2 regions of the Chromobacterium sp. FG89 genome follow, and region 2 is predicted to be linked to the other one. Evidence: riboswitches for the same ligand, from Rfam matches in the RefSeq annotation. Region 2 holds a riboswitch; the other holds the start of a gene.

Region 1 (14,732 bases), on a different contig from region 2:
TTGGTCGATGTGGGCCATGATGCGCTCCGCCTGGCGGGCGTCGACGATGCAGCCGCTGCGGGTGGCCGGGTCCAGCGGGTTGCCCGGTTGCAGCGCGGCCGCCTCGCGCAGCAGGCGTTCCAGGAAGGCGTCTTGAATGGAGCGTTGCAGCAAGAGCCGCGAGTTGGCCGAGCACACCTGGCCCTGATTGAAGAAAACGCCGAAGGCGGCGCGCCGGGCCGCGGCGTCCAGGTCGCAGTCGTCGAACACCAGATTGGGGCTTTTGCCGCCGCACTCCAGCGCCACTCTTTTCATATTGGAGTCCGCCGCGTAGCGCAGAAAGGCTTTGCCCACTTCGCTGGAGCCGGTGAAGCTCAGGCAATCCACGTCCGGGTGCAGGCCCAGCGGCCGCCCCACCTCGTCGCCGTAGCCCGGCAAGACGTTGAGCACGCCGTCCGGCAGGCCGGCTTCCTGGGCCAGTTGGGCCAGGCGCAAGGCCGACAGCGGCGATTGCTCGGCCGGCTTCAGGATCACGCTATTGCCGGCCATCAGCGCCGGCGCCAGCTTCCACGCGGCCATGTCCAGCGGGAAATTCCATGGGATCACCGCCGCCGCCACGCCCAGCGGTTCCCGGGTGATCAGGGCCAGCGCGTCGTCGGCGCCGGGGGCGGCCTCGCCGTACAGCTTGTCGGCGGCTTCGGCGTACCAGTCGAACACGCCGGCGGCGCCCGGCACATCGATATGGAGCGCATCGGCAATGGGCTTGCCGATGTCCAGGCAGTCCAGCAGCGCCAGTTCGTCGCCATGCCGGCGGATCAGCGCCGCCAGTTTTTGCAGCACGGTCTTGCGCTGGCGCGGGTGACAGCGCGACCAGACGCCGGATTCGAAGCTGGCGCGGGCGGCCCGCGCCGCCCGTTCGACATCGGCCTCGCCGCAGCGGGCGATCTCGGCCAGGGGCCGGCCATGGATGGGGCTGGTGTCGGTGAAGGTGCGCCGGTCGGCGGCGGGCACGAAGCGGCCGTTGATGAAGGCGAGGCAAGGCGAGCGCAAATCGGCGGCGCGGTCTTGCCAGTAGGCCAGATCCTGCATGGGCATGGCGATCACTCCTGTTCAGGCGGCGCGACGGGGTGGGGGAAGCGCTCACATCACGGCTGGTCTTGTCGCGCAGGCTGGAGCCATACTAGTCAGTCCCCTTGGCGGCGGACATCACGCGAAAGCGTTAGAGCGGAAGGCGGGACTAACCTGATCGGGGTAGCTGGCATGCAGCTGAATGTGGCGGATCTGGTGTTTCACCAGCAATTGGGGCGCTTGTTGGACGGCGTCGACAACGCGGCCTTTTGGCAAGGGTTGGCCGCGTTTCTACGGGAACGCCTGAGTTTCGATACCTGGGTGGCGGTGCTGTTTCGCCAGGAGGCGCCGCCGTGGGTGCTGGCGGATCACGCGGCCAATTACGCCGCCGACGATTTGTTCGCCGACTACCGGCGCGGCCTGTATCTGTTGGACCCGTTTTACGGTTTTGCGCTGAAGCGCCCGGCCGCCGGCGTGTACCGGCTGGACGAGGTGGCGCCGGACCGTTTCCGGGAGACGGAGTACTTTCGCCGTTACTTTTCGCGCAATGTGGTGGCGGATGAAATCCAGTTTCTGCAAGTGTTGCCGGAGGGCGTGCTGTCTCTGTCGCTGGGCAGCAAACGCCGCTTCAGCGAGCAGGAACTGGGCGTTTGCAATCTGTTCGCGCCCTGGTTGCTGCCCTTGTCGCGGCTGGCCGCGCGTCTGGACGAAGGGCTGCGTCAGCCGGCGGCCAGGACGGGCAGGCAGAGCCGCCGGGAACTGGAGGAGGCGCTGCGCGCGCAGGGCTCCTCGCCGTTGACCAAGCGGGAGGTGGAGGTGGCGCTGCTGATACTCGGCGGCCACTCCACCAAGGGCGTGGCGCGCGAGCTGGGCATTTCGCTGGAAACCGCCAAGGTGCACCGCCGCCATCTGTACGCCAAGCTGGGCGTGTCCAGCCAGGCGGCCTTGTTCCTGCTGCTGGCGGGGATTCAAGCCTGATGCCGCAGCGCAGCGGTGAAACAGTTAGGGTTAGTTAATGCAGGTCGTGCCGATACATGAACACCGGCAGCCGCCATTCGCGCCAGATGGCGGCCAGGCGGATGGCGAGGCCGACGGCGAAGCTGGCCAGCACGTTGAGATCGTGCGGCACGCCCAGCTTGATCAGGCCCAGGTAGAGCAGGGCCACGGCGAAGGAGACGCTGGCGTACAGCTCCTGGCGGAAGACCACCGGCACGCGGTTGCACAGCACGTCGCGCAGGATGCCGCCGGCAATGCCGGTGATCATGCCGGCCATCACCACCACCACCGGGTGGTAGTCCATGGACTGGGCCACGCCGCAACCTATGATGGTGAAGGCGATCAGGCCCAGCGCGTCCAGCACCAGGAAGACGCGGCTCAGGCGTTTCATATAGCGGGCCACGAACACGGCGGCCAGGCCGCCGGCGATGACCAGGCCGACGTATTCCGGGTGTTGGGTCCAGCCTATCGGGTAGCGGCCCAGCACGATGTCGCGCACGGTGCCGCCGCCCAGGGCGGTGAGGAAGGCGATGACGGTAACGCCGAAGATGTCCATATTGCGGCGGCCGGCCGCCAACGCGCCGGTCATCGCTTCCGCGGTGATGGCGATCAGATAGATCAGGGTAAGCATGTAGTTGCAATGGTCAAACAGGCTGGCGCCGAGGTGAGCGGCGAAGCCGGGTGGGAAAATGGGTTGGCAATGGGCGGGCCATGCCAGGTGGCGCGCAGCCTGGGCAAGCGTTTCGAACACGGGTTTTCCTTGAGAGCTGGTGCACGATCTGCTGCGCTGCGACGATACGGCGTTGAAACCCGCTTCGAAATGCTCATGTACCACGTGTACATTCCGCTTTCTCAGCTGTTTTCGCCTTGTCTCGTCCTTGCTCGCGAGATCGTGAGCACGTTCTGAGCACGGCCGGCGGGCCGCGCATGGGCGCGGCGCTGCCGGCATTGCCTCTCCCCTTGTCCTTTTACCTGAGAGTTAGATGACGGGCGCGGCCTGTGTGCGGGCCTTGCCGGGTGTCACTTGCCCCTTCGGTGGGCGGCTAAGGGCCGGTCACATCATCCGACGCGCTCTCGCTGAAGCGTAGCAGATGATGAACGGGCGCTTAGGGCCTCTCTCCAATCGGCTGGTATCCATGGGCTGCGGTACTGTTGCCTGAGCGATTATGGGAGTTTGCGTCTTCGGCGGGGGCGCATGCCCCTCTCTCCCGCAGCAGGCAAGGATATTAGCGTTTGCTGTATTGTTCAGTCAACGACTGTATACATGGGGCGAGGCAAAAATGTTGCAGTGCGGTATCAACATGAAAACGCCCGGACGGCGGTTTGGCTGTCCGGGCGTTTTTGCGCTGGCTGATGCTTAGTTGCTCGGCGTTTTGGGCTTGGCCGCGTCCTTGCCGGCGGCGGGTTTGCGCGCGGCCGGGGTTTTGGCTGCGGGGGCTTTGGCCACGCTGGCTTTGCCCGCTGGCGCTTTGGCGGTTTTGGCCGCCGGGGGTTTGCCGGGCGCCGGCTTGGCCGCGGCCGGTGTGCTGCTGGCGGGTTTGGCGGCCGGAGCGGGTTTGGCGGCAGCGGCGCTGGGCTTGCCGGCGGTGGGCTTGGCCGGGGCTTTGGCGGCCGGCTTGCGCGGCGGCGCCGCTTTCTTGGCGGGCGCGCTGGCCTTGGCGGCGGGGGCCGCGGCGGGAACGGTTGAGGCTGCCGCTATGGCCGGCTCGGCGGGCGGCAGGATGGCCGGCGCCGCCGGCGCGCGGGTGTCCAGTTGCAGCGCGTGGGCCGCTTGGTCCAGCCTGAGCTGTTGTTCCGGGGCGATGTCGCCGCTGAGCGCCAGCAGTTCATGCGCCAGCTGCCAGGCCTGGCGGCGGCGGTGTTCTTCCGGCAGCAGCTTGGGCAGGCCGGCCAGCGCGCGGGCTTCGTCCAGCCGCACCAGGAAAACCTGCTTGCGGGCGATGTCTTTCAGCTCCATCAGGGTCAGCGGGTATTCGTGGCGGATGTCGCGCATGATGCGGCGGATGGCGTTGAACGGGCGCTCGTCTATGATGCCGCGGCCAATCGCCACATAGGTGAGCAAGCGCACGAAGCCGTCGGCCAGGGAGCCGCTTTCGTAAGCGGGGTCCAGCACCTGGCGCTTGAGTTGCAGCCTTTCCTGTTTGTTCCAGCTGTCGCAGCGGGCGGCGCGGGCTTCGCGCGCGGGCTGCACGCCCACGACGGAGGCCAGCCACGGGGATTCGTACACGGCTTTGAAGCAGTGTTCGGTGGCGGCGTCGCGCAGGTCGCGGTAGCGGTCCAGGCTTTGCGTCATCCAGCTAGACCACTGTTCTTGCAACCGCCACAAGGGGTTGTCCGCGCTCACCGGCCGGCGGTGGGCGCGCACGTATTCCGCGGCGGGTTTGAGCCAGCCGAGCCAGGGATTGAGCGGGGAGATCAGCGTGCGTTCCAGCCGCGCCGGGTTGAGCTGGCGCAGCCATTGGGCGCTGGCTTCGTTGCTGACGGCGCGCACGGCCGGGGAAACGAAGCGGTTGTAAATGCCCTGGTTGATTTCGGAGACGCGGCGCACCGCTTCAAAGGCGCGTTCGTCTTCGCGGCCGTCGTCCAGCGCCAGGATGTCGGCCACTTCGCGGGCTTCGAAACGGATGATGTAGCGGCCCTTGATGTATTCCTGGCCGGGGGTGTTGGGGGCCACGTCTTCGATGACGGCCTCGTACAGGCCGGGGGCCAGCACGTCGATCAGGTCCAGCGCGCTGGCGAACTCGCTGTGCTCGCGGTTGGCGATGCCGGCGGAGACGAAGATGCCCAGGTGGCCCACCTTGTTGTGCAGGCAGTAAATGATGGTTTGTTCGTTGTCGCGGATGTCTTCCGCGTTGTCGTACAGGTCCGGTATCCAGTTCAGCGCCTGTTGCGGCGGGGTGATGTTGTCGCCCCAGGAGGCGAACACGATGATGGGGGAGCGGATGTTGCGCATGTCCACGCGGTGCTGGTCGCTGCTGACGATCTTGCCTTCCACCAGGTGGTTGCCCACGAAGAGCTGCTGGGAAATCCATTCCATTTCCTGCTTGTTCAGCAGGTAGTGGCCGCCCCACCAGCGTTCAAAGCCCAGATAGCGTTCGCGCTCGGTGTCCACCTTGGCGTACAGATTGTAGGGCTTCTTCCACAGGGTGTTGGCCGGGTCCAGCTTTTCAAAGTTGTTGACCAGATGGGCGCCGTCGAACTTGCCGTTGCCCAGATCGCCGGCCAGGGAGGCGGTCCAGGTGCCGCCCAGCATGCCGCCGGAGTAGCGCATCGGGTATTTGCCGGTGACGCCGGCCCAGTAGGACAGCGGGGTGCCGGCCAGCAGGATGGGGCCGCACAGCTCCGGCGCCACCGAGGCCAGCATGGCCAGCGCCCAGCCGCCCTGGCAGTTGCCGATGACGAAGGGCTTGCCGTCGCTGTCCGGATGCAGTTCCCTGACCTTGCCGAGGAAGACGTATTCGGCGCGGCTGACGCTTTCTATGGTCTGGCTGGGCACCGGCTGGGGGAAGAACATGATGAAGTAGCAGGGGTGGCCCTGTTGCAGCGCGATGCCGATTTCGCTGTCCATCTTGAAGCCGCCGATGCCGGGGCCGTGGCCGGCGCGCGGGTCTATCACCACGAAGGGGCGCAGCGCCGGATTGGTGGCCGGGCAGCCGGCCGGCGGCAGGATGGCGGCTAGCGCGTAGTTGGCAGGGTCCGGCAGGCTGCGGCCGTCCAGGATGATTTTGTAGTCGAACACCAAGACAGGCGGCTTGCCGCTTTGCACGTGTTGCAGATAGTCCGCGCCGCGGTCATGCAGCACGTCCCAGTAGAGGATGCTGCGCTCGCAGGCGTCGCGCCAGTAGTCGGCGACCGGGTTGGAGGAGAAGAGCTTGGACCAGACGGCTGTTTGCGACCACATACGGCACCTCTTGGTTGGTATGACGGATAACTGGCTACTGTACCCTGCTTTTGTTGCGTTGCAATAGACAAAGTTCCTGCCAGGCGAACAACTGTCAGCGCAACACCACAGTGCGCCGCTCGGTGATGAAGACGCGCCGCTCCAAGTGGCTGCGCACCGCGCGCGCCAGCGCCTGGCACTCCATGTCGCGGCCGGCGGCCTGCAATTGCTCCGGGCTGTAGGCGTGGTCCACCCGTTCCACCACTTGTTCGATGATCGGGCCTTCGTCCAGATCGTCGGTGATGTAGTGGGCGGTGGCGCCTATCAGTTTGACGCCGCGCTCGTGCGCCTGCTGATACGGCCGCGCCCCCTTGAAGCCGGGCAGGAAGGAGTGATGGATATTGATGGCGCGGCCGGCCAGTTTTGCGGCGGCGGCGCTGGAGAGCACCTGCATATAGCGGGCCAGCACCAGCAGTTCCGCCCGGCTGTCCTCCATCAGCGCCAGCAGCGCGGCTTCCTGGCGCGGCTTGTTGTCCGGGGTGAGCGGCAGATGGTGGAAGGGCAGGCCGTAGGCCTCGGCGATGGGGGCGAGGTCGCGGTGATTGGAGACGACGGCGGCCACCGTCATGTCCAGATCGCCCATCTTCTGGCGATAGAGCAAATCGTTCAGGCAGTGGTCCAGTTTGGACACCATGATCAGCACCCGCGCGCGCTGGCGCCGGTCGTGCAGCCGCCATTGCAGGTCTTGATAGTGGCCGCTCATCCGCGCCATGCCGTCGGCCAGCCGTTCCGGGGCGAAGTCCGGCCGCTCCGGGTGGAAGACGCAGCGCACGAAGAAGCGCCGGCTGCGGGCGTCGTCGAACACCGCCAGTTCATCGATATAGCAGCCTTGCTGCTCCAGCAAGGCGGAGAAGCCGGCCACCTGGCCGGAGGCGCTGCGGCAGGCGAAGCTGAGCACGTAGGAGGGGGCGTCTGAGGTCATTGGCGTGTCCTGTTTGTGGGGCGGCACGGGCCAATCTAGGCCTTGTCCCGCGCGCGCGCTGTCCGCCATGCGTCCGCTTTGCGTGGATTTTGGACATCGCCGTGTCGCGTGCGGGCAAGAGGCCGTCCTTTCCAGCCAAATGCGCCGTCTGCGTCGCCCTGAGAATGAGGCCTTCCTCAACCTCGACAGCAGCGGCGCGGGCCCATGGCGGCCCGGCGGCGGGAGCGCAGATGGCAAACCGATATTCGCTGTGGAGCCTGATCCGGCACGGGCTTGGGCATCACCAGGGCTGGCAGCCGGCCTGGCGCAGTCCGCAGCCGGAAAGCAGCTACGACGTCATCATCGTCGGCGGCGGCGGCCACGGCCTGGCCACCGCCTATTACCTGGCCCGCATGTACGGCGTCCGCAAGGTGGCGGTGCTGGAAAAAGGCTATCTGGGCGGCGGCAACACCGCGCGCAACACAACCATCATCCGTTCCAACTATCTGTGGGACGAGTCTTCGCAGCTGTACGAGCACGCGCTCAAGCTGTGGGAGGGCCTGTCCCAGGAACTGAACTTCAATGTGATGTTCAGCCAGCGCGGAGTGATGAACCTGGGCCACAGCCTGGAGGACATGCGCGACATCGAGCGCCGGGTCAACGCCAACCTGCTCAACGGCGTGGACGCCGAGGTGCTGTCCCCGCGCGAGATCAAGGAGCGGGTGCCCTTGATCGCCATCGGCGGCGACGTCCGCTATCCGATCCTGGGCGCCAGCTATCAGCCGCGCGGCGGGGTGGCGCGCCATGACGCGGTGGCCTGGGGCTTCGCCCGCGCCGCCAGCGAATTGGGCGTGGACATCATCGAGGAATGCGAGGTGACCGGCTTGTTGATCGAGGGCGGCCGGGTACGCGGGGTGCGAACCGGGCGCGGCGAGATCCGCGCCGACAAGGTGGGCTGCGTGGCCGCCGGCAACAGTTCCACGCTGGCGCGGATGGCCGGCTTGCGGCTGCCGCTGGAAAGCCATCCCTTGCAGGCCTTTGTGTCCGAATCGCTGAAACCCTGCCTGGACACGGTGGTGATGTCCGGCGCGGTGCACGGCTACATCAGCCAGTCGGACAAGGGCGAACTGGTGATAGGCGCGGGCATAGATAGCTATCTGGGTTACGGCCAGCGCGGTAGCCCGCATGTGATCGAGCACACGGCGGCGGCCATCGTCGAGCTGTTTCCGTCCTTCTCGCGGCTGCGGATGAACCGGCAGTGGGGCGGCATCGTGGACGTGTCGCCGGACGCCTGCCCCATCATCGGCAAGACCCGGATCCAGGGCCTGTATTTCAACTGCGGCTGGGGCACCGGCGGCTTCAAGGCCACGCCGGGCTCCGGCCACGTATTCGCTCACACCATCGCTCATGACCAGCCGCATCCGCTGAACGCGGCTTTTTCGCTGGAGCGCTTCGCCTCCGGCCGCTTGATAGACGAACACGGCGCCGCCGCCGTGGCGCATTGAGGGAGACGCCGATGCTGCTGATTCATTGCCCGCATTGCGGGGAGGCGCGGGAAGAGGAGGAGTTCGACTACGCCGGGGAGGCCTTCATCGTCCGCCCGGCGGCGCCGGAGCAGGTGGACGACGAGGCCTGGGGCGATTACCTGTTCTGCCGCAAGAACCCGCGCGGCTGGCATTGGGAGCAATGGCAGCACGCCGCCGGCTGCCGCAAGGTGTTCGCCGTCCGGCGTCACACCGTCAGCTACGAGGTCGCCGGCAGCTGGACGCTGGCCGAGGGCAAGGCCCGTTATTTGCAGGAGGATCAGACGTGAGCGGCTATCGCATCCATCGTCCCGGCGAGCGCATCGACCGCAATCGGCCGCTGGCCTTCACCCTGGACCGCGCGGCCTATCACGGCTTCGCCGGCGACACCCTGGCCTCGGCGCTGCTGGCCAACGGCGTGCGGCTATTGGGCCGCAGCTTCAAGTACGGCCGGCCGCGCGGCATCGTCGGGTTTGGCGCGGAAGAGCCCAACGCCTTGATCCAGCTGGAAAGCGGCGCCTTGAGCACGCCGGATCTCAAAGCCACCCAAGTGGAGCTGTATCAAGGCTTGCAGGCCTTCAGCGGCTTGGGGGACGCATCCTGGGGCATGCGGCTCAAGGGCGCGCTGGGCCGGCTGGAGCGTTTCATGCCGCCGGGTTTTTATTACAAGACCTTCATGCAGCCGGCGGGAGCCTGGCCGTTTTACGAGCGCCGCATCCGCGAAGCCGCCGGTTACGGCCAAGCGCCGCGGCTGCCGGACCCGGAGCATTACGATCATCTGCACCACCATGTGGACCTGCTGGTGGTGGGCGGCGGCGCGGCCGGCTTGTGGGCGGCCACGCTGGCGGGGCGCGCCGGCCTGAAAACGCTGCTGCTGGACGAACAGGCGGAGATGGGCGGCTGGCTGCTGAGCGAGCGCCGGCTGCGCATCGACGGTCTGGAGGCGATGGACTGGACGCAGCAGCGCTTGCAGGAGCTGGCGGCGCTGCCCAATGTCCAGCGCTTGCCGCGCGCCACCGTCTTCGCCTTGCATGAGGGCAATCTGGCCTTGGCGGTGGAGTTGTTGCAGGACCACCTGCCGCCGTCGGAGCGCGATCCGGCCCGGCCGCGCCAGCGCCTGCACAAGATACGCGCGGGCCAACTGGTCTTGGCCAGCGGCGCCATCGAACGGCCGCTGGTGTTCGGCAACAACGATCTGCCCGGGGTGATGACCGCCGCCGCCGGCCACAGTTATCTGAACCGTTACGGCGTGGCGGTGGGGCGCCGGCTGCTGCTGCAGACCCAGAACGACGCCGCCTACGACGCGGCGCTGGAGCTGGCCTTGGCCGGGGCGGCGGTGACGCTGGCCGATGCTCGCCCAGCCGGCGCGGCGGCCTGGCGCAGCCGCGCCGCGCAGAATGCCGGCGTGGAGTTGCTGGCCGGTTACGGCATCGCCCGGGTGAACGGCGGCGCCGGCGTCAGCGGCGCGGACTTGGTGAAGCTGGCCGCGGATGGCCGGAGCGTGGCCGGCAAGGGGCCGCGGCTGGAGCTGGACGGCGTGCTCTCCTCCGGCGGGCTCAGCGCCACCGTGCATCTGTTCTGCCACAACGGCGGCCGTCCGCTGTGGCGTCCGGACCGTCTGTCCTTCGTTTGCCCGGACGCGGGCCGGCCCGGCGTCGTCTGCGTGGGCGCGGTCACCGGGCGCTGGGAGCTGGGCGAGGCCCTGGCCCAATGCCATGCCGCCATGCTGGCCCAGCTTGGCTGGGGAAGCCAGCGCGGTCTGGGCGCCGCGCCGCGGGTGGAGGCGGAGGAGGTGGCCGCGCCGCGTGAAATCTTCCGCTTGCCGGACGGGCGGCGCGAAGGCGTCGGCGCCAAGGCCTTCGTCGATTTCCAGAACGACGTGGCCGCCGCCGACATCCATCTGGCGGTGCGCGAAAACTACCGCTCCATCGAGCACGTCAAGCGCTACACCGCGCTGGGCTTCGGCACCGATCAGGGCAAGCTGTCCAACGTCAACGGCTTCGCCATCGCCGCCGAGGCGCTGGGCAAGCCCATCGCCGAGGTGGGCACCACCACCTATCGGCCGGCCTACACCCCGGTCAGCTTCGGCGCGCTGGCCGGCGCCCATGTCGGCGAGACCTTCGACCCGCGCCGCTACACCGCCATGCACGACAGCCATACCGCGCGCGGCGCCGAATACGAGCTGGTGGGGCAGTGGCTGCGGCCCTGGTATTTCCCGCAGCCGGGCGAGGACCTGCACGCGGCGGTGCGCCGCGAATGCCGCGCCGCCCGCCAGGGAGTGGCGGTGATGGACGCCTCCACTCTGGGCAAGATCGATGTGCGCGGCCCGGACGCGCGCGAGTTTCTGGGCCGCGTCTACAGCAACGCCTGGAGCAAGCTGGAGCCGGGCAAATGCCGCTACGGGCTGATGCTGGACGAAAACGGCATGGTGATGGATGACGGCGTCACCGCCTGCCTGGCGGACGACCATTTCCACATGACCACCACCACCGGCGGCGCGGCCCGGGTTTACAGCTGGCTGGAGCGCTGGCACCAGACCGAATGGCCGGAACTCAAGGTGCGTTTCAGCTCCATCACCGATCATTGGGCCACCACGGCGCTGGTGGGCCCGCAAAGCCGGGAGGTGCTGCGCAAGCTGTGCACGGATATTGATCTCGACCCTCAGGCCTTCCGGTTCATGGAGGGCCGCGTCGGCACCGTGGCCGGCGTGCCGGCGCGGGTGTTCCGCATCAGTTTCTCCGGCGAACTGGCTTACGAGATCAATGTGGACGCCGGCTACGGCCGTTATTTGTGGGAGGAGGCGATGCGGGCCGGGGCCGAGTTCGGCATCACGCCCTACGGCACCGAGGCCATGCACGTCTTGCGCGCCGAGAAGGGCTTCATCATCGTCGGCCAGGACAGCGACGGCTCGATGAGCCCCAACGATCTGGCCATGGGCTGGGCGGTGGGCATGAAAAAGCCGTTCAGCTTCCTCGGCCGCCGCTCCTTGCTGCGCGCCGACACCGCCGGCGCGGGCCGCAAGCAGTTGGTGGGCCTGCTGACGGAGGACCCGCGGCTGGTGTTGCCGGAAGGCGCGCAAATCCTCAACGACGGCAAGGACGCCGCGCCGGCGGCGATGCAGGGCCATGTCACCTCCAGCTACCACAGCGAATGCCTGGGCCGCTCCATCGCCATGGCGGTGTTGAAGGACGGCGTCCGCCGCGAAGGCGACACCGTGCATGTGTGGTGGCAGGGCCATAGCGCGCCGGCGCGGGTGGCGTCCGCGGTCTTCGTCGACAAGGAAGGAGAGCGTCAGCATGTCTGAATCCACATTCAAGCCTGTGCTGGAATCGCCCTTGCGGCATCTGGATTTGCCGGAAGCGGCCGAAGCGCGCCGCGCCGACGGCCGCGTCTGGGGCAATGAAGCGCCCAATCTGGGCTACGCGCTGCTGCGCGGCGACGGCGCCGAGGCCGGGTTTTTCGAGCTGACGGCGCGGATCACCGGGCTGGAGCCGCCGCGCCGGCCCAAGACCTTGAGCCAGGGGGAGGGCGGCGCGCTGCTGTGGCTGTCGCCGGACGAATGGCTGCTGATCAGCCGCCGCCAGCGCCTGGCCGGCTGGCTGCCGGCGCTGGAGCGGGGCTTCGCCGAGCAGCGCCTGTTCGCCCAGGCGCTGGACGTCAGCGGCGGCTTCACCGCCGTCTACCTGTGCGGCGAGCCGCACCTGGCCGTGCTGCGCCATCTGGGCGGCTACGATTTCGAAGCGCTGCGTCCCGGCCAGGGCGTCGGCACCTTGCTGGGCAAGGCGGCGGTCCAAGTGCTGCGCCTGGACGGCGACGGCGTGTTCGTGGTGTGCCGCCGCAGCTTTGCCGACTACGTCTGGCTGCTGTTGCGGCGCGCGGCCCGGCCTTACGGCTTCGCGGTGTGCGAGCTGCCGGAGGACGCCGGCCATCCGCTGTGGGCGCAACTGGCGCGGCCGGCGTCGGCGGCGGTCCTGAGCGAGAGCTCTTAGAACCTGTTTACGTTCTGCTGCGCGTCGGCGATACGGCGTTGAAACCGAGCTCAAAATGCTCATGTACCACGAGTACATTCCGCTTTTTCGCTCGTTTTCGCCTTGTCTCACCTTAGCTCGCGAGATCGTAAACAGGCTCTTGGAAGTTATTCAAGGTTCGCGGCGCTGCGGCGGGATAGTTGGACCGAGGCGTGGACAAGCTAGAAGGAGATGGCAATGGATTTGCACGCAGACGCGCTGGTGATAGACGGACTGATCATCGCCAAATGGGCGCGGCCGGTGTTCGAGGACATGCGCCGCGGCGGCTTGAGCGCCGCCAATTGCACCGTGTCGGTGTGGGAGGGCTTTCAGGACACCGTGAACAATATCGCCGAGATGAAAGGGCTGATCCGCGAGCACGGCGACCTTTTGACCCTGGTGCGCGGCGTCGAGGATATCCGCCGCGCCAAGGCGGAGGGGCGCACCGGCGTCATCCTGGGTTTTCAGAACGCCCATGCCTTCGAGGACAGGCTGGAGTCCATCGAAGCCTTCGCCGACATGGGCGTGCGCGTGGTGCAGCTGTGCTACAACACGCAAAACCTGATCGGCACCGGCTGTTACGAACGCGACGGCGGCCTGTCCGGCTTCGGCCGCGAAGTCATTGCGGAAATGAACCGCGTCGGCATCATGGTGGACCTGTCCCATGTGGGCGGCCTGACTTCGCGCGAAGCCGTTCTGGAATCGAAAAAGCCGGTCTGTTACTCCCATTGCCTGCCCTCGGGCCTCAAGCCGCATCCGCGCAACAAGAGCGACGAGGAGCTGCGCTTCATCGCCGATCACGGCGGCTTCATCGGCGTCACCATGTTTCCGCCCTTTCTGCGCCGCGGCATCGAAGCCACCGTGGACGACTACGTGGAAGCGATGGATTACGTGATCGCGCTGGTGGGCGAAGACTGCGTCGGCTACGGCACCGACTTCACCCAGGGCTACGATCAGGGCTTCTTCGACTGGATCACCCACGACAAAGGCCGGTATCGCCGGCTGACCGATTTCGGCACCATCCTCAACCCGGAAGGCATTCGCACCATAGGCGAAACGCCCAATCTGACCGCGGCGATGCAGCGGGCCGGCTGGCCTGAGCGCAAGATCCGCAAAGTGCTGGGCGAGAACTGGTTGCGGGTGTTCGGCGAGGTATGGGGGGCTTAGCCCCCCGGCCACAGCCCTGATCCCGCGTTGAGCCTCCTCGCGCGCAAGCGGCGCATGGGTATTTCTTAAAGAGCCGTTCAAAGTCTCGCGAGCAAGGGCGAGACAAGGCGAAAACAAGCGAAAAAGCGGAATGTACACGTGGTACATGAGCATTTTGAGCTGGTACTCACCGTGCAACGCTGCACTAAGCGCAGCAGACTTTGAACAGGTTCCAAGGCGGGCCCGCCGCATCCGAAGCATATTCAGGAGGACTTATGAAGCAAGTTAAAGTATTGGGGGCTTTGCTGTTGTCGGCCGCGCTTTGGACCCAGCCGGCGGCGGCGGAGACCGAGCTGAAGCACTGGCCGCCCAAGATCGCGGAACGGCTGAACGCCATGATCAAGGCCAATGCCCATAAGGGCGAATACGCGGTGTTCGACATGGACAACACCAGCTATCGCTACGATCTGGAAGAAGCGCTGCTGCCTTATATGGAGGCCAAGGGCTTGCTGAGCCGCGAGCGGCTGGACCCATCCTTGAAGCTGATCCCCTTCCGCGACGAGCCGGACCGGCCGGAAAGCCTGTACAGCTACTATCTGCGGCTGTGCGAGATAGACGAACTGATCTGCTACCCCTGGGCGGCGCAGGTGTTTTCCGGACTGACGCTGCGCCAACTCAAGACCCAGGTGGACGCGCTGATGGCCAGCGGCGCTCCGGTGCCGGTCAGGTACTTCCATCAGGGCAAGCCGGTGGAGGGCAGCGTGCCGGCGCCGCGCGTGTTCACCGGCATGGTCGAGCTGTACGCCAAGCTGCAGGAGAACGGCATCGCCGTCTATGTGATGACCGCGGCCAGCGAAGAACTGGTGCGCATGGTGGCCAGCGATCCGCGCTACGGCTACCGGGCGCCGCCGCAAAACGTGCTGGGTGTCAACCTGCTGCTGAAAGACCGAACGAACGGCGCGCTGACCACCTCGCGTTTGCAGATCAAGCGCGGCGGCTATGAGCCGGAACGCAATCTGGACCTGGAACTGACCCCCTATCTGATGAACCCGATGACCTGGTACGAGGGCAAGGCCGGGACCATCCTGGGCTGGATAGACCAATGGCGCAAGCCGGTGCTGGTGGCCGGCGACACGCCGCAGTCCGATGGCTACATGCTGCTGAACGGCATC
Region 2 (14,732 bases):
GATGCGCGACGCCGGCGCGGTCACCTTCGGTCAGAACGAGGCCAGTTGCGTGGTGTACGGCATGCCGCGGGAAGCGATGAAGGCCGGCGGCGTGCAACAGGAGTGGCCGCTGGACGCGCTGCCCTCCAAAATCATGGCCTGCCTGTACGGCAAGGCGGAAAAGGCGATGTTATGAAGAACGGCGCGGTGCATTTCAGCAGCCATTCGTATTTCGACAAGCATTTTCAAAGCCAGGCGGTGAAGGTGTTTCCCGGCGGCTTCTACGTCACCGGCCAGCCGCAGCTGCTGGTGACCTTGTTGGGCTCCTGCGTGGCCGTATGCATGCTGGACCGGACAGCCAATGTGGCCGGCATGAACCATTTCCTGTTGCCCGAGGGCAGCATCGAGGTGGGCGAGGGTGCGTCCGCCGCCCGTTTCGGCGTGCACGCGATGGAGTTGATGATTACCGAAATGCAGAAACTGGGCGCGATGCGCCATCGGATGGAAGCCAAGGTCTTCGGCGGCGGCAATGTGCTGGAGGGCATGTCGGTGATGAACGTGGGCGAGCGCAATCGCCGCTTCATCCACGGCTACCTGGATGCGGAAAGGATTCCCATTCTGGCCGAGGACCTGTTGGGCGACTGCGCGCGCAAAGTGTATTTCTTCACCGACAGCGGCAAGGTGTTGGTCAAGAAGCTCAAGCGCAGCCGCAGCCTGATCAGCGAGGAGACCCGCTATCGTCAGCAGGTGATGCAGCCGGAGGTGGCCGGCAAGTCCGGCGATATCGAGCTGTTTATCTGATGCGGCTCAACGTCCGCCGCGCGTCGTGAGACGCAATGCGCTTGCCTTCCTCGTTTCCAAGCGTTTCGCCCGGTCTCGCGCTTAGCGAGACCGGGCGAGCTTCTCAGCGCTCCAGGTGTTGCAGCTTGCCTTCGACTTCCGCCCAGTCCTCATGGTCCGGCAGCGGGTCCTTCTTCTCCGTGATGGTGGGCCAGAGCCTGGACAATTCGGCGTTGAGCGCGACGAAACCCTCTTGTCCCGGCGGAACGTCGTCTTCCGCGTAGATCGCGTTCACCGGGCATTCCGCCACGCATAGCGTGCAATCGATGCATTCCTCGGGGTCGATCGCCAGAAAATTGGGGCCTTCGTGAAAGCAGTCCACCGGGCAGACATCGACGCAATCGGTGTATTTGCATTTGATGCAGGCATCGGTTACAACGTAGGCCATGTTCAGCTCCTTGGTCGTCGAAAGCCGGCCGGCGCCGTTTGGCGCGGCGGCGGGGCGATGATTCGAGCGTATCAGTCAACATTATTAGCCAGAAATTCCCTTCACAACGCATTGCCGCCGTAAATTTCCTATCCGTCATGAACTCTTCTCGCTATCGCGGGCGTTTTGCCCCCAGTCCCACCGGCTTGCTGCACGCCGGCTCCTTGTGCACCGCCGTCGGCAGTTATCTGGAGGCGCGCGCGCGCGGCGGCGAGTGGCTGCTGCGGATGGAGGATCTGGACCCGCCGCGCGAGGTGGCCGGGGCCGCCGACGCCATCCTGCGCACGCTGGACGCCTATGGCTTCGAATGGGACGGCGAAGTGGTGTATCAAAGCCGTCGCCACGAGCTGTATCGTCAGGCGCTGGAGCAGTTGATCGCCTCCGGCCACGCCTATCCGTGCAATTGCACGCGTAAGGAGATCGCCAAGACCGCGCGGCGCGGCCTGGACGGCTACGTCTATCCCGGCCATTGTCGGCGGCGGCGTCCGGAAGAGGGCGGCCGCGCCTGGCGCTTGCGGGCGGCGCCCGGCGACACCGTGGTGGCGGACCGCCTGCAAGGGCCCTACCGTCAGAATCTGACGGCCGACATCGGCGATTTCGTCTTGCTGCGCGCGGACGGCTTTTGGGCCTATCAATTGGCCGTGGTGGTGGACGACGCGGAACAAGGGGTGAACGATGTGGTGCGCGGCGCCGACCTGCTGGTATCCACGCCGCGCCAAGTCGCGGTGCAGCAGGCGCTGGGCATGGCGACGCCGGGTTATTGTCATCTGCCGGTGCTGGTCAACGCCGCGGGGGAGAAGCTGTCCAAGCAGACGCTGGCGCCGGCGGTGGCGGCCGAGGACGCCGCCGCGGCCTTGCGCCTGGCCTTAAGCCGCCTGGGGCATGTTCCGCCGGAGGAGTGCGGCGGCCTGGCCGAGTTGTGGCAGTGGGCGCGAGCGCATTGGTCGCTGGCGCGCGTGCCGGTCGGACCGGTGCTTGCCGGCTGAATTGCGCCGTTTTATGCCAAAATTATGCGTTTGACGTCTTTTTTTCCATCCCGGCTGGCCTATATTGGCATCTGCGCACGCGCTTGTTGCGCATCATCGGCCGCGGCAAGCGGGTCGCCATCGTCTTCTCCTTGATATGCGGAAAATGCGACATGTTTTTATGTCGAATTTGTGTTCTAATGCCGCCTTTTTTTCATGCGCGCGCACTGGCGCAAAGTCCCGCTTCAGTTGACTCCGGTCAAGCGGTTTGAAGAAAGCATGCCCAGCTTGCGGGCGAGGCCCTCTATCATGGGCGCTTTTTCAGCCGTATCAGTCTGAATGCGAACGGAACTGGCCAGGCCAATTCCGCCGGCGCCATCGCATGAACGTAAACATGCGCGCGCGGCGCGCCCGTCAATCGGCAGGCCCGATGGAGACCAAGCCTTGAGCAATACCAATTTAGACAGCAAGACCAAGACCCGGGCGCTGGGCGTATGGATGTGCACCGCCTTGGTGGTGGGCAATATGATCGGCTCCGGCGTGTTCCTGCTGCCCGCGTCGCTGGCGCCGTTCGGCGGCGTGTCGATGATAGGCTGGCTGCTCACCGCCGCCGGCGCGATCTGCCTGGCCTTGGTGTTTGCCCGGCTGGCGGCCATCCTGCCCAAGGAAGGCGGGCCGTACGCCTATATTCACGAAGCCTTCGGCGGTTTCGCCGGCTTCTGGATCGCCTGGGGCTACTGGATTGCGCTGTGGGCCGGCAATGCGGCCCTGGCGGTGGCCGCCACCAGCTATATGCAGGTATTCGTTCCGGCGCTGGGCCACAATAATGTGTTGGCCGGCGTGTTCGCCATCAGCCTGATCTGGATCGTCACCTGGATCAACAGCCGCGGCGCGCGCAGTTCCGGCCTGGTGGCGGTGACGACCACCTTGCTCAAGCTGTTGCCGCTGGCCGCCGTCACTTTCATCGGCTTTTTCCACATGCAGCCGGACAATATCGTGTTCAACCCTCACGACAAGCCGCTGCTCAGTTCGGTGTCCGCCACCATGGCGCTGACCCTGTGGGCCTTTCTGGGGCTGGAATCGGCGTCGGTGCCGGCAGGCGACGTGATCGAGCCGGAAAAAAACATTCCGCGCGCCACGGTGCTGGGCACCCTGATCGCCACCGTGCTCTACATCCTGTCCACGGTGGCCTTGATGGGCTTGATGCCGCCGGCGATGCTGGCCGCCTCCCAGGCGCCCTTCGCCGACGCCGCCCGGCTGATGTGGGGCGATTGGGGCTATTACCTGGTGGGTTTCGGCGCCATCGTGTCCTGCTTCGGCGCGCTCAACGGCTGGAGCCTGATGCAGGCGCACGTGCCGGCCGCGGCCGCGCACGACGGTCTGTTTCCCCGCCGTTTCGCCCAGATGAACCGCGAGGGCGTGCCCATTTTCGGCCTGCTGCTGTCCAGCGGGCTGGTGACGGTGCTGATGGCGATGAAGTACGCCGGCGGCGACGGCGGCGTCAAGATTTTCGAGTTCATCATCCTGCTGGCCACCGCCACCACTTTGCTGCCCTACGCCTTTTGCTCGATGGCCTTGCTCGCCATCATGCTGATGCGCCCCCAGCAGTTCCAGCGCAAGGACTTCCTGGCGCCGCTGTGCTTCGCCGGCGTGGGTTTCGCCTATTCGGTCTGGGCCTTGTACGGCTCCGGCGCCGACATCGTGATGTGGGGCATGATTCTGCTGCTGCTGGGCTTGCCGGTCTATGTCTGGCAGGTGAAGGAGCGTTACGCCGATCCTTCATGAAGGAGAGGCAATGTCGGATCCCAAACGCGGCTTAGGCCGCGTTTTCTTTTTGCGCAAGCCTATCGTCATGAGTAAACGGGCTTGCCTATGCCGCCGGCTGGTGGCCTACTAGGGCGCTTTGCTTTCAGACCGGGAGTTGCCATGAGGATAAGCGCCGCCGATCACGCGCTCGTCGACATCGATTTCACCTATCCGCTGCCGGACGCGCAGACGCTGGCGCGGATGCGGGCGGAGAACGCGCCCTGCGCGCTTGAGCGCGCGGACGGCCTGTTTCCGGAAAACAGCTATTACCGCGCCGGCCGCAAAGGCTGCGCCGAAGGCATGTCGGCGCGGTCCTTTGTCGCGAGCCGCTTGCGCGAGACGGCGGCGCGGCTGGCGCCGGAGTACGGTTTGCTGCTGTTCGACGCCTACCGCAGCCGCGAAACCCAGGCGGATCTGTTTCAGATGGTGCTGGACGATGTGCGCGCCGCGCACCCGGACTGGGACGCGGCGGCGGTGGAGCGGCAGGCGCGACTGTTCGCCGCCCACCCGGACGACACCGCCCGTTTCGCGGTGTTGCCGCACAATTCCGGCGGCGCCGTGGACCTGGCGATCTGCCGGATGGACACGGGCGAGATCTGCGATTTCGGCACGGCCTTCGATGCGGCGGAGCCGGCGTCGCGCACCGATTTCTTCGAAGCGCCGCATGATCCGGCCCTGGGTTTTTCCTCCGAGCGCTGGCTGACGGTGCGTCACAATCGCCGCGTCTTGTTCAATCTGATGAAGCAGGCCGGTTTCAGCAATTATGCCGAGGAATGGTGGCATTACGATCTGGGCGACTGCCTGTGGGGGCAGGCGCTGGGCGTGGATTGGATCTATCCGTCGATGGAGGCCGAGCCGGAGAGACCGGCCTGATCGCCAGGGCCGCCGCGGGGGCGCGGCGGCCCATGGCCTGGCGCTAGCCGGTCAGCGCCTTCAACCAGACCAGCGCGGCGCTGGCACCCGCGTCCGGCACGCCCAGCGCCCGTTCGCCCAGATAGCTGGCCCGGCCCAGGCGCGGCCGCATGGAGGCGGTTGCCGCGCAGCCGCGCTCCGCCGCTGTCAGCGCCGAACGCCAGGCCGTCTCTGGAGTCTGTCCGGCGTCCAGGGCGGAGGCGAAAGCGTCGGCGGCGGGGGACAAGGCGTCCAGCATGGTGCGGTCGCCCACTTGCGCGCCGCCCAGTTCCGCGACGGCGGCGACGCCGTCCAGAAAGGCGGCCGCCCAGTCCTTCGGGGTGGGCGGGGTCGTCGTGTCCAGCCGCCGCGCCGCGCGCAGCAGGGCGGTGGAGTAGAAAGGCCCGGAACTGCCGGCGATGGCTTGGCGCAAGGCCTGGCCGACCGCGCGCAGCGCCGTGGCGGGGTCGCTCCATGCGCTGTCGGGCAAGGCCCGGATCGCGGCCGCGCCGCGCTGCATGCTGACGCCCAGATCGCCGTCCCCGGCCGCGCCGTCCAGTTCGGTCAACAGCGGCTCGGCGGCGTCCAGCGCGTCGGCCGCGGCCCAGGCCGCGGTGCGCAAACGGGGATCGGCCGCGGCGGCCGAGGGCGTGAAAGCGTCGCGCGGCGGCGCGGCGCGCAGCTGGCGTTGCGCCGGCAGACGGCCTGAGCCGGGCCAAGCCGGCGCCAGGGTGGTTTGATCCAGCCAGTTGAGGCGCTGTTCGTCCAGCGCCATCAGGGACAAGGAGCAGCCGGGCATTTCCAGCGCGGTCATGAAGTTGCCGCTCCAGGCGCGTTCCACCTGTAGGCCGCGCAGGCGCAGATGAGCCAGCGCGGCGCGGGCGACGATGGCCAGCTCCATCGGCGGCGTGCCGCCCAGGCCGTTGACCAGCAGCGCCACCCTGTGTCCCGAGCGCCAGCCGCGGTCTTGCAAGATGGCATCCAGCAGCGTTGCGCACAAATCGGCGGCCGATGGCGTCGCCACGCGGCGCACGCCGGCTTCGCCGTGTATGCCCAGGCCCAGTTCCGCCTCCCCGCTGTCCAGTTGAAAACCGGGGAGGCCGGTGGCCGGCACCGTGCAGGCGCCCAGGCCCACGCCCATGGTGGCCACTTGTTCCGCAGCCTGCCGCGCAGCGGCGGCGACCTCGGCCAGGCCGGCGCCGGAGGCGGCCGCCGCGCCGGCGATCTTGTGCACCAGCACCGTGCCGGCGATGCCGCGCCTGCGCGCCGGCTCCACGGTGTCGCGAAGCGCCACGTCGTCGGCCACCACCACGCTGTCGACGGCGATGCCCTCGGCGCGGGCCAGTTCCGCCGCCAGGCCGAAGTTGAGCCGGTCGCCGGTGTAGTTCTTGACGATGAGCAGCACGCCCTTGGGGCCGGCGACGGCGCGGATCGCCGCCAGCACGGTGTCTACGCTGGGCGAGGTGAACACGTCGCCCACCGCGGCGGCGTCCAGCATGCCGTGGCCGATGTAGCCGGCGTGGGCCGGTTCGTGGCCGCTGCCGCCGCCGGAAATCAGCGCCACCTTGTCGCGCAGGCCGCCGGCGGGAAGGTCCGCCCGCAGCAAGACGTTTTCTTCCTCGAGCAGCGCCAGGCCGGGCAGGGTGTCGGCCAGGCCTTCCAGCATCTCCCGCGCCACATGGCGCGGATCGTTGATCAGTTTTCGCATCGCGGTTTCCTTTCCAGATCGGATAGAGATCGTGCTTGGTCAAGATGGATGTCATCTTACGATCAGCGCCGGCGCAATGGGGTGGTCATCTATTTTTTGATCGATAAGGAAATGAAATATGTTCGTAATCGATCTTAAACGAAGCAATGCCGGTTCAATGTTTTGCGATTTCGAATATTTTAAGTCATTGTTTAAGTTGAAGATAAACACGGCTTGCCAAGCCCCGGCCCAGCAACCATAATCTGGCTCGTCATGCAGGAGAGAGTGGCCGTCCGCGCCACCGCCGAAGGCGCAAGCGCACCCGCAATCGCTCAGGCAAAAGGACTGCATCATCGGACTGGCCGCAGCCAGTTCGCCGAATCTGGAGAGCGGCATCCGCGGATGCCCACCGAAGGGGCTAACGGCCGCAAGGCCGGAAAATCTCAGGTGCAGGGACAGAGGGGTGTAGGGAATAGAGCAACACTACACGCTTTTGCTAAGGACGCACCGATGACGGCCCCGAAACGCACCCCCCTGTTTGAATCCCATATCGCCGCCGGCGCCAAGATGGTCGATTTCGCCGGCTGGGAAATGCCCATCCATTACGGCTCCCAACTCAAGGAACATGAGATCGTGCGCAGCGACGCCGGCATGTTCGACGTTTCCCATATGACGGTGCTGGACATCAGCGGCCCGGACGCCAAAGTCTGGCTGCAGCGCTTGATCGCCAACGACGTGGCCAAGCTCGGCTTCGAAGGCAAGGCGCTGTATTCCGGCATGCTCACCCCCGACGGCACCGTGGTGGACGATCTGATCGTCTATCTGACCTCCTACGGCTACCGCATGGTGATCAACGCCGGCACCACCGACAAGGACCTGGCCTGGATGGAAGGGCGCAAGGCGGATTTCGACGTGGACATCAAGGTGCGCCGCGATCTGTCCATCCTGGCGGTGCAGGGCCCGCAGGCCATCGCCAAGGTCTGCGCGGTCAAGCCCGAGCTCGCCGACGTTATCCAGGCCTTGAAGCCCTTCCAAGGCCAGCCCGCCGGCGATTGGTTCTACGCCCGCACCGGCTACACCGGGGAAGACGGCCTGGAGGTGATGCTGCCTGGCGTCGAGGCCGCGGCCTTCTTCCAGCAACTGCAGGCCGCCGGCGTGGCGCCGATCGGTCTGGGCGCGCGCGACACCCTGCGCCTGGAAGCCGGCATGAATCTCTACGGCCACGATATGGATGAAACCGTTTCCCCGCTGGAGGCCGGCATGGGTTGGACCATCGCCTGGGAACCGGCGGAGCGCGATTTCATCGGCCGCAAGGCGCTGGAGGCGCAGAAAGCCGCCGGCCTGAAAACCAGGCAAGTGGGCCTGGTGCTGGAAGGCCGCGGCGTGCTGCGCGAAGGCCTGAAAGTGGTGGTGGAAGGCGTAGGCGAGGGCGTGATCACCAGCGGCACCTTCTCGCCCACCCTCAAACACTCCATCGCGATCGCGCGCGTGCCGGCCGGCACCGGCGATACGGCGCTGGTGGACCTGCGCGGAACCTTGACCGAGGTGCGCGTGGTCAAAATGCCGTTCGTGCGCAACGGCAAAAAAGTTTTCGCCTGAGCGGCGTGCTTGGGCAGGCCGCGCGACGCGGCCGGGAATATCGTTTAAGACCTGGATTTGACTGGAGACACTCATGAGCAACATCCCCGCCGAACTCAAATACGTTGAAAGCCACGAATGGCTGCGCCTGGAAGCCGACGGCTCCGTGACCGTGGGCATTACCGAGCACGCGCAGGAACTGCTGGGCGACATCGTTTTCGTCGAATTGCCGAAAGTGGGCGCCAAGCTCGCCAAGGAAGAGCAGGCCGGCGTGGTGGAGTCGGTGAAAGCCGCTTCCGACATCTACTGTCCGATTGCCGGCGAAGTGCTGGCCATCAACGAGGAACTGGAAGCCGAACCGGAACTGGCCAACGGCGAGCCCTACGGCGCCGGCTGGTTCTTCAAGATCAAGCCGGCGGATCCGGCGGACCTGGACGCCCTGATGGACGCCGCCGCCTACGCCAAGGAAATTGGCGCCTGATGGTGAAAACCGCCTCGCAGTCCTAATCGACCGCGAGGCGTTTTTTTCGCCCGGATATCCAGCAACACCCGATTGGCCGCGCAAGCCGCGGCGCGGACGGCAAGCACAGAAGGCCCCGTACTCATGTCTCTCTCCGAACTTTTCAACCGCAAAGAATTCATCTCCCGCCACATCGGCCCGTCCGACGCCGAGCGCGAGCAAATGTTGGCCGCCATCGGCGTGGCCTCCATCGATGAACTGGTGGCGCAGACGCTGCCGGCCGACATTCACCTGAACCGCAAGCTGGAGCTGCCGGATCCGATGCCGGAAGCCGAGGCGCTGGCCGCGCTGAAGGCCGTCGCCGCCAAGAACGTGGTCAATAAATCCTTCATCGGCCAGGGCTATTACCCGGTGCTGACTCCGACGGTGATCCTGCGCAATCTGCTGGAAAACCCGGGCTGGTACACCGCTTACACTCCGTATCAGGCCGAGATCGCCCAGGGCCGTCTCGAAGCCTTGCTGAACTTCCAGCAAATGGTGATAGACCTGACCGGTCTGGAACTGGCCAACGCCTCCTTGCTGGACGAGGCCACCGCCGCCGCCGAGGCGATGGCGATGGCGCGCCGCGTGTCCAAGGCCAAGTCCGGCCAGTTCTTCGTAGACAGCCGCGTGCTGCCGCAAACCCTGGACGTGATGCGGACCCGCGCCAAGTACTTCGGCTTCGAGCTGGTGCAGGGCCATCCGGAAGAGGCGGGCAAGGGCGAATACTTCGGCGCCTTGTTCCAATATCCGGGCGAAGCCGGCGATCTGATCGACCTGACCCCGCACATCGCCGCGGTCAAGGCCAAGGGCGCGGTGGCGGTGGTGGCCGCCGACATCATGGCCTTGGTGGCGTTGAAATCGCCGGGCGAGATGGGCGCGGACGTGGCCATCGGCAATACCCAGCGCTTCGGCGTGCCCATGGGCTTCGGCGGCCCGCACGCCGCTTACTTCGCCTTCAAGGACGAGATGAAGCGCTCTGCGCCGGGCCGCATCATCGGCGTGTCGGTGGACGCCAAGGGCAAGACCGCGCTGCGCATGGCGCTGCAGACCCGCGAGCAGCATATCCGCCGCGAAAAGGCCAACTCCAATATCTGCACCAGCCAGGTGCTGCTGGCCAATATCGCCGGCATGTACGCGGTGTACCACGGTCCGGAAGGCGTCAAGCGCATCGCCGCCCGCATTCACCGCCTGGCGGCCATTTTCGCCCACGCGGTCAAGGCCGCCGGCGGCAAGCTGGTGTTCGACCGCTTCTTCGACACGGTGCAGGTTGAGGCGCCCAAGGCCGAGGCGGTGTATCAGGCGGCGCTGGCCGCCGGCTACAATCTGCGCCGCGCCGGCGGCAATGTGCTGGGCGTCGCCTTCCACGAGGCGGCCAGCGAGGCCGATCTGGCTCGTCTGATCGAAATCTTCACCGGCAAGAGCGCCGACATCGCCGCGCTGGACGCCGCGGCCGCCGACGCGATTCCGGCCGGACTGAAGCGTGAATCCGCCTTCATGAGCCACCCGGTGTTCAACACCCATCATAGCGAGCACGAGATGCTGCGCTATATGAAGAAGCTGGAAAGCCGCGATCTGGCGATGAATCATTCGATGATCTCGCTGGGCAGCTGCACCATGAAGCTCAACGCCACCAGCGAAATGATCCCGATCACCTGGCCGGAGTTCGCCAATATGCATCCGTTCGCCCCGCGCGAACAGACGGTGGGCTATCTGGAAATGATCGCCGGCCTGGAAACGCAGCTGCGCGCGATCACCGGTTTCGACATCATTTCGATGCAGCCCAATTCCGGCGCCCAGGGCGAGTACGCCGGCCTGCTGGCGATCAGCCGTTACCATGAGTCGCGCGGCGACGGCCAACGCAATATCTGCCTGATTCCGCGCTCCGCCCACGGCACCAACCCGGCCACCGCGCAGATGATGAATATGCAGGTGGTGGTGGTGGATTGCGACGAGGCCGGCAACGTCGACGTCGCGGATCTGAAAGCCAAGGCCGAGCAGCATTCGGCTCAGCTGGCGGCGCTGATGATCACCTATCCGTCCACCCACGGCGTGTTCGAGCAGCCTATCCGCGAAATCTGCGCGATCATCCATCAGCACGGCGGCCAAGTGTATATGGACGGCGCCAACCTCAACGCCCAGGTGGGCTTGTGCCGTCCGGCCGACATCGGCGCCGACGTGTCGCACATGAACCTGCACAAGACCTTCTGCATCCCGCACGGCGGCGGCGGCCCGGGCATGGGCCCCATTGGCCTGAAAGCGCATCTGGCGCCCTTCATCGCCAACCACGTGGTGGCCTCGGTGCCCACCGCCCAGCCGGGCCAGACCGCGGTGTCGGCGGCGCCGTTCGGCTCCGCCTCCATCCTGCCCATCTCCTATATGTATATCGCGATGATGGGCGCGGAAGGCATGAAGCAGGCCACGGAGAACGCCTTGCTGTCCGCCAACTACGTGGCGACGCGGCTGGCCGAGCATTTCCCGGTGCTGTACACCGGTGCCAACGGCCGGGTGGCTCATGAGTGCATCATCGATCTGCGTCCGCTCAAGGCCGCCAGCGGCGTGACCGAAGTGGACGTGGCCAAGCGGCTGATGGATTACGGCTTCCACGCGCCGACCATGAGCTTCCCGGTGCCGGGCACGCTGATGATTGAGCCGACTGAGTCCGAGCCCAAGGTTGAGCTGGATCGCTTCATCGCGGCGATGGCGGCTATCCGTCGGGAAATCGACCAGGTGCAGAACGGCGTGTGGCCGGCGGACAACAATCCCTTGTGCAACGCGCCGCACAGCAAGGCCGACATCGCCGGCGACTGGCAGCGTCCGTACAGCCGCGAAACCGGTCTTTTCCCGCTGGACTATGTGCTGGAAAACAAGTTCTGGCCCAGCGTCAACCGCATCGACGACGTATACGGCGACCGCAATCTGGTGTGCAGCTGCCCGTCCACCGACAGCTACGCCTGATCCGCGCAGGCGGACGCCAAACCACCCCGGCCCTGGCCGGGGTTTTTTTACGCGTCGACGCGTCGATACGGCACTGGAGTTGAGTGGATATACGAATATCATATTTAATGAGGAATATGACGGCAGTCTTGCCGCCCTTGATCCGCGAACCCCACCGATAGGAGGCTGCGTTGGCGTTGAACGCGCAGGTTGCGATTGCCGCACCGGATTTCCAGCTGCTGTTCGAACGGGCCCCCGGCCTGTATTTAGTGCTGGATACCGATTTCAACGTCATCGCCGCCAGCGATATTTATCTGCAGACGACCTTGACCCGGCGCGAGTCCATCCTGGGGCGCAATCTGTTCGACATCTTTCCGGTCAATCCCGCCGAGCCGGAAGGCGAGGGCTCGCGCAATCTGCGCATTTCTTTGCAGCGCGTGCTGGCCACCGGGGTCGAGGACAGCATGGCGATGCAGAAATACGATATCCCGCGGCCGGACGGCAGTTTCGAAGAGCGCTATTGGAGTCCGACCAACTGGCCGGTGAAGCGCGCAGACGGCAGCGTGGCCTGCATCATTCACAGCGCGCAGGACGTCAGCGAGTTCGTGCGCCTGAAACGGAGCCAGCCGCAGCAGAGTCAGCCGGCGGAATGGCGGGCAATGGACGCGGCGGCGCTAGAAGCGGAAATGGTGAACCAGCATGCGCAAATCGCCCGGGCCAACACCGATCTGAAGGAATCCAATAACGAGCTGGCCCGCTTGAATCAGCAGATGCGCGAGCTGGATCAGATGAAGACCCGCTTCTTCGCCAATGTCAGCCATGAGTTGCGCACGCCGCTGACTCTGATTCTGGGTCAGGTAGAACGCTTTTTGACAGGCCAGGCCGAGCCGGAGGAGAGCCCCAATCTGCTGATGATCCAGCGGCAGGCGCGCATGTTGCTGCAGCAGGTCAACGATTTGCTGGACGTGGCCAAGCTGGACGCGGGGGAACTGAAGCTGCGCTACGCGCAGCTGGACCTGGCCGAGCTGGTGCGTCACGTGGCCTCTTATTTTACTTCGCTGGCCAGCGACCGGCATATCGACTATCAAGTGGCGGCGCCGAAAACGGCGTCGGCGCAGGTGGACGCGATCAAATTGCAGCGCGTATTGCTGAACCTGCTGTCCAATGCCTTCAAGTTCACGCCGGACGGCGGCCGCATTCAGATTGCGCTGGAGCTGAGAGGAAGCCAGGCCGGCATCCGGGTGCAGGACAACGGGCCCGGCGTGCCGGCCGAGATGCGCGACAAGGTGTTCGAGCGCTTCGTGCAAGTGGAGGACGGCGATTACGGCCGGCACGGCGGCACCGGGCTTGGCCTCGCTATCGTCAAAGAATTCATCGAACTGCACCATGGCAAGGTGAGCTTGTTCGCCGCGGAGGGCGGCGGCGCCTTGTTCCGCCTCAGCCTGCCTCTGTTGGCGCCGGCGGGTGCGCCGATAGAGTCGGAAGACTTGCGTCTGGACGATTTGCTGGCCGGCGGCGCGGTGCCCGCGCCCGCGTCGCCGCAGGCCGAGGGGGGCGCCGCACCGGACAAGGGCGCCCAGGCGTTGGTGCTGCTGGTGGAGGACAACATCGATATGAGCGCCTTCATCGCCGGCGCGCTGGGCAAGCATTATCGGGTGATGACGGCGCCGGAGGGCGGCCGCGGCCTGCGTTTGGCGCAGAGCGAGCAGCCGGACCTGATCATCAGCGATCTGATGATGCCGGGAATGGGCGGAGAAGAGTTTGTGTCGGCTTTGCGCGGCAACCGCCAGACCGAGGACATCCCGGTGGTGATGCTGTCGGCGCGCGCCGACGATTCGCTGCGGCTGCGTATGCTGCAGAACAGCGTGCAGGAGTTCTTGTTCAAGCCGTTTTCGGTGGCGGAGCTGCTGGCGCGGGTGGGGCGCTTGATCGGCGAGCGCCGCCGCTCGGCGATGCGCTTGAAGCAGGCGCTGTACGCAGCGGAACAAATCGCCTGGGAGCTGGACCTGGGCGACGGGGTCTTGCACGAAGAAGGGCCGGTGGGGCGGATTTTCGGGCGGGCCGAGGATTATCGTCACGACAGTCTGGACGCCTTGCTGGCGCAAATCCATCCGGAGGACCTGGACGAGTTGCGCCGGCGTTGGCAGGCCTTGCCGGCCGAGGCCGGAGAAAGCCTGCACGAGTGTCAGTTTCGCGTCGCCCTGCCGGAGGCGGGGCAGGTCTGGATGCAGGTGAGCGCCAGCCTGTGGCGGGACGAACAGGGGCGGCCGCGGCGCGCGATGGGCTTTGCCCGCGACGTGTCCACGCTGAAGCGTTCGCAGCTCAATATCGAGTTTCTCGCCAAGCACGACAGCCTGACTCAACTGCCCAACCGCGTGCAGTTGAACGAGCGGCTGCAATGGAGCTTGAGGAATCATCGGCGCTCAGGGCGGAGCCTGTATCTGCTTTTGGTGGACCTGGACGATTTCCGCTTCATCAACGACAACCTTGGGCATGAGGTGGGGGACCGCCTGTTGCGCATCGTGGCTGAACGCTTGCGCGCCTGCGTGAGCGGCCACGATCTTTTGTTCCGCATCGGCGGCGACGAATTCGTCGCCTTGGCCGAGAACGCCGCCGACGGCGCGGCCGACAGCCTGGCCGAGCAGGTGCTGGCGGCGCTGGCGGCGCCGTACCAGGACGGAGACCACCGCTATTTCCTGTCCGCCAGCATCGGCATCAGCTGCTATCCCTGCGACGCGGATACGCCGGAAGGGCTGATGCGCGATGCGGATATGGCGATGTACCGCGCCAAGTACGCGGGCAAGAACGGTTATTGCTTCTTCTCCGAGGATATGGCGGACGGCGTGCGCCAGCGCCTGCAAGTGGAGACCGGCTTGCGTCAGGCCTTGCAGCGACGGGAGCTGCGGCTGGAGTACCAGCCGCAGATGACGCTGCGCAGCCAGGACATGCTGGGGATGGAGGCGCTGTTGCGTTGGGAGCTGGACGGGCGCAAGCAGTCGCCGGCGGAGTTCATCGCCATCGCCGAAAAAACTGGCCTGATCATCGATATCGACGAGTATGTGTTTCGCAATGTCTGCAGCCAGGTGATGGCCTGGAGAGGGCAGGGCCTGCCGCCCTGGCGCG

The links. A riboswitch is a leader RNA that binds a small molecule or an ion and turns the genes downstream of it on or off. The one in region 2 is predicted to bind glycine.
Region 1: linked by a shared signal. The riboswitch ahead of ACODRW_RS18290 (trimeric intracellular cation channel family protein) and the one ahead of gcvT (glycine cleavage system aminomethyltransferase GcvT) in region 2 are both predicted to bind glycine.

The regions. Positions count from the first base shown of each region.
Region 1 covers NZ_JBMDIQ010000020.1:25,372-40,103, forward strand. Annotated here, with positions in the region: gene ACODRW_RS18280 (aldehyde dehydrogenase) at 1-1,074, opposite strand, end outside; gene ACODRW_RS18285 (LuxR C-terminal-related transcriptional regulator) at 1,240-2,025, shown strand; gene ACODRW_RS18290 (trimeric intracellular cation channel family protein) at 2,060-2,794, opposite strand; glycine riboswitch at 2,994-3,176, opposite strand; glycine riboswitch at 3,178-3,264, opposite strand; gene ACODRW_RS18295 (DUF3141 domain-containing protein) at 3,401-5,944, opposite strand; gene purU (formyltetrahydrofolate deformylase) at 6,039-6,905, opposite strand; gene ACODRW_RS18305 (sarcosine oxidase subunit beta family protein) at 7,136-8,389, shown strand; gene ACODRW_RS18310 (sarcosine oxidase subunit delta) at 8,401-8,697, shown strand; gene ACODRW_RS18315 (sarcosine oxidase subunit alpha family protein) at 8,694-11,711, shown strand; gene ACODRW_RS18320 (sarcosine oxidase subunit gamma) at 11,704-12,396, shown strand; gene ACODRW_RS18325 (dipeptidase) at 12,613-13,581, shown strand; gene ACODRW_RS18330 (HAD family hydrolase) at 13,836-14,732, shown strand, end outside.
Region 2 covers NZ_JBMDIQ010000018.1:68,010-82,741, reverse strand. Annotated here, with positions in the region: gene ACODRW_RS17350 (protein-glutamate methylesterase/protein-glutamine glutaminase) at 1-175, shown strand, start outside; gene cheD (chemoreceptor glutamine deamidase CheD) at 172-780, shown strand; gene fdxA (ferredoxin FdxA) at 884-1,207, opposite strand; gene gluQRS (tRNA glutamyl-Q(34) synthetase GluQRS) at 1,345-2,232, shown strand; gene ACODRW_RS17330 (amino acid permease) at 2,656-3,996, shown strand; gene ACODRW_RS17325 (M15 family metallopeptidase) at 4,138-4,890, shown strand; gene ACODRW_RS17320 (dihydroxyacetone kinase family protein) at 4,934-6,616, opposite strand; glycine riboswitch at 6,862-6,953, shown strand; glycine riboswitch at 6,968-7,064, shown strand; gene gcvT (glycine cleavage system aminomethyltransferase GcvT) at 7,106-8,194, shown strand; gene gcvH (glycine cleavage system protein GcvH) at 8,268-8,654, shown strand; gene gcvP (aminomethyl-transferring glycine dehydrogenase) at 8,778-11,630, shown strand; gene ACODRW_RS17300 (EAL domain-containing protein) at 11,807-14,732, shown strand, end outside.